2 linked regions of the Granulicella sibirica genome follow. Each later gene encodes a partner of the first gene's protein in a complex. Links are inferred from orthologs where the notes say so. Each region holds a gene or a part of one and is shown in the gene's direction. Other genes may lie near its edges.

What was found.
Region 2: the proteins of mnmG (region 1) and mnmE are in contact, whole or in part, in a solved structure (PDB 9HIP), measured with the Escherichia coli proteins. The link is inferred for Granulicella sibirica from one-to-one orthologs.

The regions. Positions count from the first base shown.
Region 1 is NZ_RDSM01000001.1:1,883,719-1,886,942, reverse strand. The notes cover bases 273-3,177. They hold mnmG (tRNA uridine-5-carboxymethylaminomethyl(34) synthesis enzyme MnmG), read left to right. Parts: upstream 273-612; coding sequence 613-2,742; downstream 2,743-3,177. Other genes in these bases: msrA (peptide-methionine (S)-S-oxide reductase MsrA), read left to right, coding at 2,822-3,177. Also shown: GRAN_RS07895 (family 43 glycosylhydrolase), read left to right, coding at 1-262; more of msrA, read left to right, coding at 3,178-3,224. UniProt on the Escherichia coli protein: NAD-binding protein involved in the addition of a carboxymethylaminomethyl (cmnm) group at the wobble position (U34) of certain tRNAs, forming tRNA-cmnm(5)s(2)U34.
Region 2 is NZ_RDSM01000001.1:2,011,720-2,014,951, reverse strand. Bases 81-2,993 are described here. They hold mnmE (tRNA uridine-5-carboxymethylaminomethyl(34) synthesis GTPase MnmE), read left to right. Parts: upstream 81-808; coding sequence 809-2,179; downstream 2,180-2,993. Other genes in these bases: GRAN_RS08300 (glycosyltransferase family 2 protein), read right to left, coding at 2,188-2,993; GRAN_RS08310 (DUF2461 domain-containing protein), read right to left, coding at 81-699. Also shown: more of GRAN_RS08310, read right to left, coding at 1-80; more of GRAN_RS08300, read right to left, coding at 2,994-3,232. UniProt on the Escherichia coli protein: Exhibits a very high intrinsic GTPase hydrolysis rate. Involved in the addition of a carboxymethylaminomethyl (cmnm) group at the wobble position (U34) of certain tRNAs, forming tRNA-cmnm(5)s(2)U34.

The DNA.
Region 1 (3,224 bases):
CATCCTTGCAATCCCCGGAACCCACCCGACCGATCGCACGCTCGGCCACCACTGCGACGTCATCGTGAGCGGAGGCCGCGCCTACATCTTCTACTTCACTCACCAGTCCGGCCCCGACCTTGACCCGAACATCCCGAATTCAAAACAACGCACCGTCCTCCAGGTAGCCGAGCTTCACCTCGAAGGCGACACCATCATCGCCGACCGCGATATTCCCACCCACATCCACCTTGATCCTGGAGCCTCTTTCCTCGACGAATAGCAGGCATTCGAAATCGGCAAGAAACCCGGTTAAATCGCACGGAAATTTATTTTTCGCGTATTTGCCCGTAAACTCGCTTGTCAAGCCCTCGAAGAGCGTAAGTTCAACAAAGGAAAAGGAAAAGTCGATGTCCTGCGAGTTACGGTGAACTCGATAAAATAGAAGCAGAAAGATACGAGAAGAGGCCTTTCTTTAGCTGCGAGCTCTCATGTCGGCGTAAGCTCTTTATTTGCTAATATTTAGGCGTAAGCCATTTGTTTACTATCATTTACAGCCGTAACTTCTTCGTAAGTGCTACAAAATGAAAGACTTGTACCCGGGCTATGGGGAGGGGGGAGGGGGTCGAAACTATGCCGTACACCGAACAATACGACGTTTTGGTAGTCGGAGCCGGTCACGCCGGCTGCGAAGCGGCCATGGCCGCCGCTCGCATGGGTCTCCGCACCGCCCTCTTCACCCTGAACCTCGACCTCATCGCCCAGATGTCCTGCAACCCCGCCATCGGCGGTATCGCCAAGGGCCATCTCGTCCGCGAAATCGACGCATTGGGCGGCATCATGGGCCAGGTCGCCGACGCCACCGGCATCCAGTTCCGCCTCCTCAATACCTCAAGAGGCCCCGCCGTCTGGAGCCCTCGCGCCCAGTGCGACAAGGCCCTCTATCGCGTCAAGATGCGCGAAGTCCTCGAATCCCAGTCCAACCTCTTCATCAAGCAAGCCGAAGTCATCGACCTCGAAATCGGTCCAGTCGAAACCGAGGGTGCCCCACCTTCGGCGGCTGCATCGCCTAAGGTGGGATCCACGGAACCCCAAACCATCCGAGGCGTAAAACTCCGCGACGGCCGAACCATCTACGCCCACGCCACCATCGTCACCACCGGAACCTTCCTCAACGGCCTCATCCACTGCGGCGAGCAGCAGTACACTGCCGGCCGCTCCGGCGAACCCGCCTCCGTCCTCCTCGGCGAAGCCCTCAAGCGCCTCGGCCTCCGCGAGTGCCGCCTCAAGACCGGAACGCCTCCGCGTCTCGATGGCCGCACCATCGACTGGTCCCGCTTCACCGAGCAGCCCGGCGACTCCGACCCCACCCCGTTCTCCTTCAGCACGAAAAAGATCCCCCTCCGCCAGATCTCCTGCCACATCGCGACCACGACGCCCGAGACCATCCGTCTCATCCGCGAGAACGTACATCGCTCCCCCATGTACACCGGCCAGATCGAAGCCATCGGCCCGCGCTACTGCCCGTCCATCGAAGACAAGATCGTCCGCTTCCCGGACAAGACCCAGCACCAGTTCTTCCTCGAGCCCGAAGGCCTCACCACCCACGAGGTCTACATCAACGGCATGTCGACCTCGCTCCCCATGGAGGTTCAGGCCGCGATGGTCCATTCCATCCCCGGCCTCGAGAACGCCGAGATGCTCCGCCCCGGTTACGCCATCGAGTACGACGCTATTGACCCCACCGAACTCGACCGTACTCTCAAGGTGAAGCGTTTCGAAGGCCTCTATCTCGCCGGCCAGATCAACGGAACTTCAGGCTACGAAGAGGCCGCGTGCCAGGGCATCATGGCCGGAATCAACGCCGCCCTCTACGCAACGTGGAGAAAAGATGAGGGTGCCCCACCTTCGGCGGCTTCATCGCCTAAGGTGGGAGACGAGGACGCCCGGCCTCCCTGCCCAACCTTCACCCTCGACCGTTCCGAGGCCTACACCGGCATCCTCATCGACGACCTCATCGCCAAGGGCACCAACGAGCCCTACCGCATGTTCACCAGCCGCGCCGAGTTCCGCCTCCACCTTCGCATCGACAATGCGGACCTTCGCCTCACCCCGTACGGCCGCCGTCTCGGCCTCATCGACGACGCCACCTGGGCCGCCTACGAGGCCCGCCAGGCACGCTCCGCCGCCTTCGCGAAGCTCCTTGAGACTACCCGCGTCACCACCGAGCAGCCGACCGTCGCGATCGTCGAAGCGATCGCCCCCGAAGACCCGCATACGCTCAAGGGACAAACCTACGCCCAACTCCTCAAGCGCCCCGAACTGACAATCGACCTTCTGGCCCCCATGTTCCTAGCCAGGCTCGCCGCAAAGACGGGTGCCCCACACCTCGCCTCTGAGATGTGGGATCAAATGACTCATCCGTTGTATCCATGGCTCGAAGCCATCGCCGAGACTCCTGATCACCTTCCCGCCTGGGTCCGCAACGAGATGAAGACGGTCGAAACCGAGATCAAGTACTCCGGCTACCTCGTTCAGCAGAAGCGTTCCATCGACAAGCTCAAGCGCGCCGAAAACCGCCAGATCCCCCTCTGGTTCGACTACAAAGCCTGCTCCGGTCTCTCTCGCGAGATGGTCGAAACCCTCACCCGCGTCCGTCCCATGACGCTCGGCCAGGCCAGCGGCATCCCCGGCGTTACTCCCGCCGCCGTAGCCCTCGTCAACTGCTTCCTCGAAATTCAAGCGAAAGCCCGCGCTAGCTAGCCTGCTCTGTATCTCTTGAGTCTGATTCGCGTCCTATAGAAGTGCAGTTCCGAATACCGGCTCAAGAAAGGGCCACAGCATGTCAGCAACCAGCAAATTCGATCTCTCCGGAACGCTCCGCGCCGGAGCATTCGCTCTCGTCATCCTCGCCGCGGTCGCCTTTGGCTGGCGCGGCGTCTCCCACGCCCAGGGCGCAGCCCTCCTCAGGACGCCAGCACCTGTCCCGCAGGTCGACGAGCAGCCTCACGCAGGCCGCGAAAAGGCAGTCTTCGCCGGAGGCTGCTTCTGGGGAACGCAGTCCGTCTTCCAGCGCGTCAAGGGCGTCATCCACACCGAAGCCGGATATTCCGGAGGCAACGCAAATACCGCCACCTACGATCAGGTGACAACGGAAACGACAGGCCACGCCGAGTCGGTCGAGATTACCTACGATCCGTCGAAGATCACGTACGGTCAGCTTCTCCGCATCTTCTTCACCGTCG
Region 2 (3,232 bases), 130 kb from region 1 along the record:
GAACATTGGTTTCGGCTGTCGTTTCAACAACGGTTCATTCAGGAGAGCAACCATCGGAGCCGCAAGCTTGAAGCGGCTGACGACCTCCTTCGTGAGCCCAGGACCAAGCGCCGTCTCCACCGGCAGCGTCGCGGAGACACCCCATTGCCGGCACATGATCAACCGCATCGCCTCTGCAGAGATGGTGGCGTCAGCGAAGCCCTTGGGAGGCCGCGTCAGGCTTTGGCCTTCGAATTCCGACAGGCTTACCTTCATCTTTTTCGACTGGAGCAGCTTGAGGAACTCGGCATGGTGCTCCACAAGGTGTCTGCGGATGGCAAGAAGCTGAAACTTGTCCGGTGCATAGACGCCCGCCGCAACGGTCAAGCCCGTGGGACCGAAGCTCGTGTAGAAGCCGGCGCCCGAGGTCTTCTCCATACCATCGCGTGACCACCACGCTGCAAGCCGCGTCTTGTAGGGAGCCTTGTTGGCCGAGAAGCGGATGTCGCGATAGATGCGCATCATCGCCTTTTGCGGGGGACGGACATGCTCCGGCGCGAAGTCGAGGAATGCGTCGTTGATCTCGCCGATGAGCTCGAGCATAGGAGCCTTGAGCTCGGTTTCATAGATGGTCTTCCGCGCTCCGAACCATTCGCGATCATTGTGTCGAGTGAGGCCGCGCAGGAACTTCAGCGCGTTCTCGGAAAAGTGCACTGGCATAGCGCTATGGTAAGCGCCCGAGGCCTGTTGATTCGCACGAGCGCGAGCCTATCGCAAACTCGCGGTCCGGTTTGGCGTGGCATCCTAAGAGGAACGGACAAACCTCCCTATGGACCCCGATCTCACGTTGGAACAGGACACGATCGTCGCCGTCGCGACGCCACCCGGCCGCGGTGGCATCGGGATCGTGCGCTTGTCGGGGCCAGCCGCTTTGCAGACTCTCATGCCTCTTCTCAAACTTGAGGTGTCTGCTGAACCGCGGCGTGCAACGTTTGTGCGCATCCTCGATCCCGCGAGCGGACACCTGATCGACGAGGCGGTGATCACTTACTTTGCGGCACCGAACTCCTACACGGCAGAAGATGTGCTTGAGATCGCATCGCACGGATCGCCGGTCGTTCTCGGGTTCCTCATCGAGCAAGCGCTAGCAGGCGGAGCACGGCTTGCCCGGGCGGGAGAGTTCACGCAGCGCGCGTTTCTCAACGGACGAATGGACCTCACGCAAGCGGAGGCCGTTCGCGACCTGATCGACGCAACCACCCATCACCAGGCGCGGCTCGCGGCGGAACAATTGGGGGGAGCACTTTCAAGACGACTCTCACCGACCAAACGAGCACTGCTCTACCTGATCGCATCCCTCGAAGCCGGAATTGACTTCGCCGAGGATGACATCGACGTGCTGCCCGATGAGAAGATCGTCGCGTCGCTTGATGCGGTCGAAGCGCCTCTCCGATCTCTGGCTGACTCGTTCCAATATGGCCGCATTCTCCACGCGGGCCTGAAGCTGGCAATTGTCGGAGAGCCGAACGCGGGAAAGTCTTCCCTGTTCAATCGTCTGCTCGACCGCGATCGGGCAATCGTGACCGCAACGCCCGGGACGACACGCGACCTCATCTCCGAGCGAGTCGCGATCGAAGGGATTCCGGTCGAGTTGATCGACACAGCCGGCTTACGGACCACGACCGACGAAGCGGAGATGCTTGGTATTGCCAAGAGCCATGAAGCGCTCGCTGCGGCCGACCTCATTCTTGTGGTGACGGACGCGTCCAAGGTGATCAGCAGCCAAGAGCGTCTTCTGCGCAAAGAATTAGAGAATCGCCCATACATCCTTGTCCGAAACAAGACCGATCTGCTTCCGGATACCGCCGGGGCGTCAGTCCCTGGCCTCGACGAAGGAGTTCACGTCTCCGCGCTCACCGGAGTGGGTATCGATATTCTCAGGGAGGCGATCACGTCGCGGATCCACGGCACAGCCACGCTCGAATCAGGGTTGCTGACGAACGTTCGTCAGCATGATGCTGTGAGCCGATCCTTGGCGGCTCTCAGCGAGGCGCGGAGGGCGGTCGCCGCGCGGATCCCTCATGAGATGGTTATGTTAAACCTTTACGCAGCGCTGCAGCCTCTCGATGAGCTAACGGGGACGACAACACCAGACGACGTGTTGAACCTGGTCTTCTCTACCTTCTGCATTGGGAAGTGAGTAGGTCACTACCGTGGATTCGTGGCGACTTCGGCTTGCCTTCTCCCAGCGAACATGACGCCAGCGACAACACCAAATAACTGTGCGCAGGCCCTCGCTGCAAGGATTGCGGGCGAGAGCATCCCGATCAGCGGGTCCTTGGCAAAGGCTCGAGCAGCGAAGGGCAAGGTGCTGAGTACGAAGGCTCCTAGAACAATTGCGGTGGCGGGGACAGCGGGCCGTACGATGAGGTCAAACACAGCAGCAGTCACAAGTGCAGGCGCAAAAAGAAGCTGAAGCTTCATCACTTGAGGCGTGTGGCTGTCTTTGACACCCTTGCTTGGGTTCTTGCGCACGGCCAAGACCCGCCAGAAGGCGAACTTGTACTTCTTCTTTAGGTAGCGCGAGAACGAGTCGGGATGGGTGTGGCAGACAACGGCCTTCGGCGCGAAGACCATCTTCCAGCCACGCGCGGACATCCGGTAGGACAATTCGACGTCCTCCGCGCATGCGACAGGGAACGAGGTGTCGTACCCGTTCATCTCCAGGAAGTTCTCGCGTCGAAAGCCAGCCGAGTAGGTATCGACAAAATCGATGCTTGGCAGGTCGGCCATAAGGCGGTACTTATCTTCGTATTCGACCTGGACAAAGCGTGCTGCGAGCTCCCGTTGCCGCGTACAGTATGTTCCTTTGACACCAACAACCTCGCGGCTCTCGAAGGGCGTAAGCATCGCATCGAGCCAGCCTGTCATGGGAATACAGTCGTCGTCGGTAAAGAGAAGAATCTCTCCCCGCGCCTCGAATGCGCCCAGGTTCCGGGCTGCGGCAGGTCCGGCATTCGCCCGGGAGATGAGACGGACAGTAGGGTATCGGCGAACGACGTCCCCTGTCTCATCCTTCGATCCATCGTCGATTACGAGGATCTCAATGTCCCGGCCCGCGGTCTGATCCAGCAGGGCCGTCAGGCAGTTCCCGATACGGGAAGCGCCATTAAATGTCGGAATGATGATGGAGGCTGACTTCGCTTCCATCATCATTCCGGGATGTGCTTCTGGAGAGTTGCGCTGAATCACA